DNA from 4 places in the Variovorax nivicola genome. Region 4 is predicted to be linked to each of the others. Evidence: predicted binding sites of a transcription regulator. Region 4 holds the regulator's gene; each other region holds the start of a gene.
The links. Region 4 encodes sigma-54, which starts transcription at its own class of promoters, with help from an activator protein. Its sites were predicted from a motif close to TGGCANGNAANCTGCTTT; they were not measured.
Positions count from the first base shown of each region.

Region 1: the regulator sigma-54 is predicted to act here: its motif matches at 1,325-1,342, upstream of ACSFBF_RS16530 (transglutaminase family protein).
Region 2: the regulator sigma-54 is predicted to act here: its motif matches at 1,338-1,355, upstream of ACSFBF_RS10800 (pilin).
Region 3: the regulator sigma-54 is predicted to act here: its motif matches at 1,092-1,109, upstream of atzF (allophanate hydrolase).

Region 1 covers NZ_JBPJZK010000003.1:808,456-810,655, forward strand. The annotation lists gene ACSFBF_RS16530 (transglutaminase family protein) at 1-1,251, opposite strand, end outside; gene ACSFBF_RS16535 (DNA internalization-related competence protein ComEC/Rec2) at 1,393-2,200, shown strand, end outside.
Region 2 covers NZ_JBPJZK010000002.1:469,619-471,818, forward strand. The annotation lists gene ACSFBF_RS10790 (hypothetical protein) at 1-353, shown strand, start outside; gene ACSFBF_RS10795 (hypothetical protein) at 392-748, shown strand; gene ACSFBF_RS10800 (pilin) at 757-1,278, opposite strand; gene ACSFBF_RS10805 (ATP-binding protein) at 1,501-2,200, opposite strand, start outside.
Region 3 covers NZ_JBPJZK010000006.1:254,225-256,424, forward strand. The annotation lists gene atzF (allophanate hydrolase) at 1-1,063, opposite strand, end outside; gene ACSFBF_RS24840 (M48 family metallopeptidase) at 1,278-2,141, opposite strand.
Region 4 covers NZ_JBPJZK010000010.1:175,129-177,328, reverse strand. The annotation lists gene lptB (LPS export ABC transporter ATP-binding protein) at 1-97, shown strand, start outside; gene rpoN (RNA polymerase factor sigma-54) at 115-1,716, shown strand; gene ACSFBF_RS30405 (phospholipase D family protein) at 1,727-2,200, shown strand, end outside.

The sequences.
Region 1 (2,200 bases), on a different contig from region 4:
AAAGCGCTCGTCGGCAAACAGCTCGGGGTCGTGCCACAGCGTCTGGCCGTCGGCGCGCCAGAAGATCGACAGCGCCCAGCGCGGCAGCTGCTCGCCCGGGTACCACTTACCCTGGCCGAAATGCAGGAAGCCGCCCTTGCCGTACTCGGCGCGCAGCTTGTGCACGAGCTCGGTTGCATAGCCGCGCTTGGTGGGGCCGAGAGCGTCGGTGTTCCATTCGGGCGCGTCGCGGTCGCTGGTGGCCACGTAGGTCGGCTCGCCGCCCATGGTGAGGCGCACGTCGCCGGCCTTCAGGCGCGCGTCGACGGCATCGCCCAGGGCCAGCACTTCGGACCACTGCTCTTCGGTGTAGGGCTTGGTGACGCGCGGCGATTCGTAGATGCGCGTGACCTTCATCTCGTGGCCGAACTCGACCTCGGATTCGTCGACACCGCCCTCGATGGGCGCTGCGCTCGAAGGCGTGGGCGTGCAGGCCAGCGGAATGTGGCCTTCACCGGCCAGCAGGCCCGAGGTGGCGTCTAGGCCGATCCATCCTGCGCCGGGCAGGAACACCTCGCACCAGGCGTGCAGGTCGGTGAAGTCGACCGTGGTGCCGCTCGGGCCGTCGAGCGCCTTCACGTCGGGCGTGAGCTGGATCAGGTAGCCCGAGACGAAACGCGCGGCCAGCCCGCAGTGGCGCAGCAGCTGCACCAGCAGCCAGCCCGAGTCGCGGCATGAGCCGCTGCCGCTGGAGAGCGTTTCTTCCGGCGTCTGCACGCCGGGCTCCATGCGAATGAGGTAGTTGACGTCTTGCTGGACCTGTTGGTTGATGCCAACCAGGAAGTCGATGGTGCGCTGCTCTTTGCGATCGATCTTGTCGAGGTAGGCCTGCAGCAGCGGCGTGGGCGTTTCGGTGACGAGGTAGGGCGCGAGTTCTTCGGCCTGCGACGCCGTGTACTTGAAAGGAAAGTTCTCGGCCTGCGGCTCGAGGAAGAAGTCGAAGGGGTTGTAGACCGCCATCTCGACCACGAGGTCGACCGTGACCTTGAATTCGCGCGTCTTCTCGGGGAACACCAGCCGCGCCTGGTAGTTGGCGAACGGGTCCTGCATCCAGTTGACGAAGTGCTCGGCCGGCTCGACCCGCAGCGAATACGAGATGACGTTGCTGCGGCAATGCGGCGCGGGACGCAAGCGCACGACCTGTGGGCCCAACTGCACCAGGCGGTCGTATTTGTAGTGGGTGACGTGGTGGAGAGCGGCGTGAATGGACATGCGTTTTTGTGTGCAGTACTGCGAGATTGCATCGAAAAGATGTCTCTTGTGAGACGCATACTAGCCCAGATGCCAAGCAATTAACGCGCCACTGAGCGTGACTTTGGGGAGGGTTTGCATCATGGGTTCGGGAGTTTTTCGTTGACGCCGTTTCGTGCGTCTGGTGGCGCCGTGGGCGCAGAGTGGGGGTTCGCGGCGCTGGGTGGTTCGCTGCTGGGAGCCGTCTTGCAACTGCAGCAGGCGGTGCTTTGGCCGGCGTGGGCGTACGTCGGATTGCTGTTCGCGGCCGCAGGTGGCCTGTGTTGGCGATGCATGCCGGGCAGGGTGCCAATGCTCGTCGCCTTGCTATGCGGCGCGATGGCCGGCGCAGGGCTCGCGGGATGGCGCGTGACGGTCTACGCGAACGGCGCGCTCGATCCGGCACTCGAAGGGCGCGACCTGCAGGTCACGGGCGTCGTGTCGGAGATGCCCCAGCGTAACGAAGCTGGAACGCAGTTCCGCCTGGATGTCGAGTCCGCGGGTTGGGCCGATCCGGATGCACAGGGGCGGCCCGCCGTGCCCGATCGCATTGCACTCGGCTGGTATTCCGAAGGCTCGGGCTTGTGGAGCCGCGCTTCCGAACGCCGCACGCCGCCGACCAGCACCGTCGGCACCTTGCACGCCGGCGAGCGATGGCGTCTGACGGTGCGCCTCAAGGCGCCGCACGGCAGCCGCAATCCCCATGGCTTCGACAGCGAACTCTGGATGTGGGAGCAGGGCCTGCATGCGAGCGGCTACGTGCGAACCGGCGCGCGCGATGCGGCGCCCGTGCTGGTGGCAAGCACGTGGCGGCACCCCATCGAGCGCGCACGCGAGGCCGTGCGCGACGCCATCTTCGAGCGCGTGCCCGACCGCGCCCAGGCGGGCGTGATCGCAGCGCTGGTCACCGGCGACCAGAGCGCCATCGACC
Region 2 (2,200 bases), on a different contig from region 4:
GGGCGATGCTCGCCTTTGCGCAGATCGCCGGCCTGATCAAGCTCGATCTGTCTGACGAAGACCTGCACATGATCGTGAAGGCCGACAGCGGCGATGCGAACGCTCAGGCCGATGTCGGCGAGATGTTCTTCGTCGCGGGCCGATTCGATGCGGCGGTCTACTGGCTCGATCTGGCGGCCGCGCAAGGTAATGCCGACGCCATGCAGTGGCTCGGCAACTGCCATGCATCGGGCCTGGGCGTGCCGAAGGACGACAGCCTCGCGATCATGTGGATCGCCAAGGCGGCTTCGCTGGGGCATCCGGTGGCCTGCCAGCAGATTCAAGGCATGAGGGCGGGATGCGGCGAGCCGTAGCTGTGCGCTCGTCCGTTCGGATCGCCTGTTCCGCTCTCATGCTCGTGGTGCTGGCAGGTTGTGGGGATTCGCATGTGCCGGACGACGAGTCGGCCGACTTCGGTGCAAGCGTCGTGGCTCGCTACGTGATCGTCGCGCAGCAGAAATGCAATACAGCGGGAACGCCTGATCTCTATGAATGCGCCGAAGCGCCATCGTCGGCAACAGGCGAGCGACTGGCGGCTCGCACGGCGCTCGACGTGTATCAGATCTTTCAGCGCTGCTGTTACGAGACTGCGGGTGCGGGAAAGTGCGAGGCGCTGATGGAAACCGCATATCTGAAGGCCAAAGCGCAGGAATTTCGTCATCCGGGAGCAGACGTCAAAAAGCCGCCCGAGGGCGGCTTTTCTCCGTGAGATGCGTATCAGGTACGGCAGTTTGCGGGGACGTACTTGTCCTTGATCGAACCCTTCTTGGCTTGCGCAGCCGCATTGGCGGTGGTGCTGCCCGTCGATGCGCAGATCCAGGTGATGGAGCCACTTGACGGAATGGTCGAAGCGGTTGACGTGCCAGCCAGCGCAGTACCGCTGGCCGTCGAACCATCCACGGGAACCAGCGTCAGCGTGGCGCCACTGTCGATTGAGCTGTCATAGGTGATCGTGATCGTACCGGTGGTCTGATCTATGGCGACGCTTGCGACATTCTTCGTTGCGCCTGGAGCAGTCCAGCCGGAACTAAAGGGAGCGCCATTGGCGGCATTCTCGGAAATTGCGGTCTTGGCCGAATCTGCGAGCGACAGGCCTTCGGTGACCTTGGCACGCACCGTGTAGTCCTGATAAGCAGGCAGCGCCACGGCAGCCAGAATGCCGATGATCGCCACGACGATCATCAACTCGATGAGGGTGAAACCCTTTTGCACATTGCGTGCGAAGGAACGATGGTTCATTGTGAAACTCCTGCGGTTGAGAAAGTGCGCCCGGAAAAATTCACCGGGACGTGCTTCTTTCTGCAGTCCGCATGCCACCCGTCTTGCGGTGGTTCATGCGTGTTTCAACAGGTGTTTCAGGAGGTAAAGGCGCGGACCCGTTCGTGCCGCTTCGTTATGACGCGCGGCGGCGCGTGCCATGGCATCTGAAGGGTGGTGTCATTGCGCGTGCGCCAGCTTTGCTCAGTGCGCCGCTAACGCCAGCCGTTGCGCCTCGAGCGCCAGCGGCACGCGAACCTGCGCAACAAGACCATGTGAGCCCGACTTCAGCACCACGTCGCCGCCGTGCGCGCGCGCGATGGAGCGGCACACAGCCAGACCAAGTCCGCTGCCCGCAGAGCGCGAGGAGCGAGCCTGCGCAGTGCGATAGAACGGCTTGAACACCTGCTCGATTTCGTTGGCGGGCAGCCCCGGTCCACGGTCGCCGATCTCGACCACGGCGTCGTGCCCGTCGGTGAGCAGGCGCACGCGAGCCAGGAGCCCATACTTGACGGCGTTCTCGATCAGGTTGTCGAGCACGCGGCGCATGCCGATCGGGTCGACCTCCACCTGCGCGCTCTCGACGCGTCGCAACTGCACGTTCTTGCCAACGAAGATGGCCTGCTCGACCACGTCTTCGACGAGGCTCGAGAGGTCCATGCGCTCGCGCGCACTCACCACCGAGGCATCGCGGATGAAGCTGAGCACGGAGCCGATCATCAGCTCCATCTCCTGGACGTCTTCGAGCATGCCGGCGCGCACGTCGTCGGGCACGTCCTCGATGCGAAAGCGCAGCCGCGTGAGGGGCGTGCGCAGGTCGTGGCTGATGGCGCCGATCATCACCGTGCGGTCGTCGACGAAGCTGCGCAGCCGCGCCTGCATACGGTTGAAGGCCTGTGCTGCA
Region 3 (2,200 bases), on a different contig from region 4:
CGGCGCGCATCTGCTCGCGCGTGTAGTGCGTGGGCGCGGTGGGCACGAGCAGCACGTCGATGTCGCGCCACATCGGCTCGACCTGCTGCGCGATGGCGCGCAGCCGCGTCTGGGCTTCGAACACGTCGGCGGCGCTGTAGCTGCGGCCACTCGCGAGGATGCCGCGCACGGGCTCGATCACCTCGTCGCCGTGCGCGTCGAAGAACTCGCGCACCGCGGCGTAGCGTTCGGCGACCAGCGCGCTTTCATAGAGCAGCGCGGCGGCCTCGGCGAGCGGGGCGTAGGAAATGGTGACTGGCGAGCCGCCCATGGCCAGCAGGCGCGCGGTCGCGTCGTTGAACGCCTGTTCAGCGTCGTCGTCGCCGAAGAAGCTCAGCTTGTCGGGCACGCCGAAGCGGAAGTGCGCGGGCAGCGGCTTGCGGCGCAGGGCCAGGTCGCGCGAATACGGGTCGCGCGCGTCGTGGCCTGCGGCGGCGAGCAGCACGTCGACCGCTGTGGCGACGGTACGCGCGAAGATCGAGACGCAGTCGGCGCTCTGCGCCGCGGGCACCACGCCGAAGGTGCTCAGCAGGCCGCGCGAAGGCTTCAAGCCGACGATGTTGTTGAGCCCGGCCGGCACCCGGCCTGAGCCGGCGGTGTCGGTGCCCAGCGCGAAGTCGACTTCGCCGGCCGCCACCACGTAAGCCGAGCCCGAGCTGGAGCCGCCCGAGACATAGCGCGCATCGAAGGCGTTCGGCACCTCGCCGTACGGCGAGCGCGTGCCGTTCAGGCCGCAGGCGAACTGGTCGAGGTTGGTCTTGCCGGCCAGCGATGCACCGGCTTCGAGCAAGCGCTGCACCACGGCTGCGTGGACTGTGGGGAGGCGGTCGAAGGCCGGGCAGGCGGCCGTGGTGGGCGCGCCGGCCACGTCGATGTTGTCCTTGACCGCGAAGCTCAGTCCGGCGAGCGGCAGGGCGAAACCCAGGGCCTTGCCAGCCGCTGCGTCCGCCACGGGGGCCGCGAATTTCGCGATCCAGGCGGCGGCGGGCGATCCGCTTTCTCCGTTTACTTCATGCACCATCATTAGGCATCCAAACATGTGTACAAGTTGAGATGCAAGCGGCGTGCCAGCGGAAACGCGGTGTGGCGCGGATCGGAAACGTGTCGGGGATTGGCTCCCTCTCCCCTCGGGGAGAGGGTTGGGGTGAGGGCAGGTGCGGACGATGAAGCGCGGCTCTTATCTAGAGGCCGTCACCCTCACCCCCGCCCTCTCCCCAAGGGGAGAGGGAGCAAGAAACTCAGCTCTTGTTAGCGTCGCGGTAGAGCTTCTCGACCTTGGGCAGATTCGCTTCCAGCTTGGTGATGCGATCCGGCCCACTCGGGTGCGTCGAGAGAAAGTTCAGGCTGCCCTGATTCTTCGACGCCGCGGCCATCTTCTGCCACAGCGACACCGAAGCCTTCGGGTCATAGCCCGCACGCGCCGCGAGTTCGAGCCCCACGAGATCGGCCTCGGACTCGTCGCTACGGCTGAACTTGAGCGTGATGAGCTGTGTGCCGGCGCGCGCCGCCAGGTCGCCCACCTGCCCCCAGCCGAGCAACTGCGCACCGATGGAAAGCGCCGCGCCCGTGCCCGCGCTCTTTGCCATGCGGGCGCGCGCATGTTCGCGCAGCGCGTGGGCCATTTCGTGGCCCATGACCATCGCGACCTCGTCGTCGGTGAGCTTGAGCTGTTCGAGGATGCCGGTGAAGAAAGCGATCTTGCCGCCGGGCATGCAGAAGGCGTTGATCTGCTTGCTGCCGATCAGGTTGACCTCCCACTTCCAGTCGCGGGCGCGCGAGTTCCACGGCGTGGCGAAAGGAATGAGGCGCTTGGCGATGGCGCGCAGACGCTGCAGCTGCGGGTTGCTGTCGCCCGCGAGCGCGTTCTTGGCGCGTGCCTGTTCGAGCAACTGGCCGTATTGCTGCACGCCGGCCGCCTCTATCTTGTCAGCCGGCACGAGGTTGCGCGCCACCGAGGCATTGCCGACATCGACCTGCGCCAATGCCGGTGCGCTCAGGGCCGCGCCGGCGGCGGCCAGAAGAAAGGCCCGCCGGGGATTCCACGTGGAAGCGGCAGAAATGGCAGAAGTGGCGGAAACAGGGCGATCGCAGCGTGTGCACATAGGAGCCGGATCATAGGAACAAATGAAGACAAAGGCCCTGGCCGATGTCCCCCGCCACT
Region 4 (2,200 bases):
CAGCGACGGGCATGTGCTGGCACAAGGCACACCCTCGGAGATCGTCGACAACGCCGAAGTACGCAGGGTGTACTTGGGCGAACACTTCCGCATGTAAGGGCGGGAGCGGTTCCCATGAAGCAAGGGCTATCCCTTCGCGTCTCGCAGCATCTGGCGCTGACGCCGCAGCTGCAGCAGTCGATCAGGCTGCTCCAACTCTCCACGCTCGAACTGAGCCAGGAGGTGGAGCAGATGCTCGACGAGAACCCGTTCCTCGAGCGCACCGCGGAAGAAGCGGCGCGCGAGGAGTTCGGGCTCGACACGGCCGATGCCCCGGTACCGCGCGATGACGGCGGTGATAGCGGCGACGGCGAGAGCGACTTCGCTTCGCCCGCCGCCAGCGCGTCCACTGCTTCCACCGAAACCAGCACCACCACCACGGCCGACACCGACGGCCCCGCCGCCGAAATCGCCGAGCGCGAGCCCGACTGGGAAGGCGACGGCACCGTCGACATGGCGCCCGACGACAGCGAATGGGGCAGCGACGCGCCTGCGCGCCAGAACAACCTGGGCGACGACGAACGCGCCGACGCCACCGAACTCGCGCGCAGCCAGGAATCGCTGCAGTCCTTCCTGCACCGCCAGGCGCTGAGCCTGCGCCTGAACGAAAACGACAGCGCCGCGCTGCGCTTTCTCATCGAATCGCTCAACGACGACGGCTACCTCGAAGACTCGCTGCCCGCGCTGGCCTCGGGCCTGGCCGGCGACGACAACGACCAGTTCGACGACCTCGTGCACCACTTTCAGGTGGCGCTCGGCCTGCTGCAGAGCCTGGAGCCCGCCGGCGTCGGCGCGCGCGACCTAGGCGAATGCCTGGGCATCCAGCTGCGCGCCCTGGCCCGCGAGGACGAGACCGAGCAAGAGGAGCTGGTCCGCAAGATCGCCATTGCCATCTGCAAGCAGCCAATGGAGCTGCTTGCGCGCCGCGACTTCAAGCGCCTGGCCACGCTCACCCGCAGCAATGAGGAACTGGTGCGCTCGGCGCTGCAGATCATTGCGCGGCTCGAGCCCAAGCCGGGCCGGCGCTTCGTGGACGTCGAGCGCAACATCGTCATTCCCGACGTGATCGTCACCAAGACGGGCCGCGGCACCAACGTGAAGTTCCGCGTCATGCTGAACCCCGAGGTCATGCCACGCCTGCGCGTGCACGACATCTACGCCGGCGCGCTCAAGTCGCACAAGGGCGAAGGCAGTCAGGCGCTGTCGCAGCGGCTGCAGGAGGCGCGCTGGTTCATCAAGAACATCCAGCAGCGCTTCGACACCATCCTGCGCGTGAGCAACGCCATCGTCGAGCGGCAGAAGAGCTACTTCGTGCACGGCGAACTCGCGATGCGGCCGCTGGTGCTGCGCGAGATTGCCGACGAACTGGGCCTGCACGAATCGACCATCTCGCGCGTGACCACCGCCAAGTACATGGCCACGCCCTTCGGCACGGTCGAGCTCAAGTACTTCTTCGGCTCGGCACTGGGTACCGAGACCGGCGGCAATGCGTCGAGCACCGCGGTGCGCGCGCTGATCAAGCAGTTCGTCAGCTCGGAGAGCATCAAGAAGCCGCTGTCGGACAGCCAGATCTCCGAGATGCTGAAGGAGCAGGGCATCGAGTGCGCGCGCCGCACCGTGGCCAAGTACCGCGAGGCGCTGCGCATCGCGCCCGCCAACCTTCGCAAGGCCCTGTAGAAAGCCACCGATGACCCGTCGCCTGCTGTCGCTTTCGCGTTGTGGGCACTGGGTTTTCGTCATGGCGGCGGTCTTGCTGTTCGCCGGCTGCGCCACATTGCCCGACGAGGCGCCGCGACCGCCCACCAAGGCCATGGCCGTCTCGGCCGACACCGCCCTCGGCAAGATCGCGCTGGCCTCGCAGCCCGACCCCGACCTGAGCGGCTTCCGCCTCATGCCCGGCGGCGACTTCGCCTTCGACACCCGCATCCAGCTGGCCCGCCGCGCGCAGCGCACGCTCGACGTGCAGTACTACCAGATCGAGAACGACGAGACCGGCCGCTACCTGCTGCGCACCCTGCGCGACGCCGCCCAGCGCGGCGTGCGCGTGCGGCTGCTGATGGACGACCTCTACACCGCCGGCGAAGACGAGCTGCTGCTCGGCCTCGCCGCCACGCCCAACGTGGAGCTGCGCCTGTTCAACCCGTTCCCGGCCGGGCGCGGC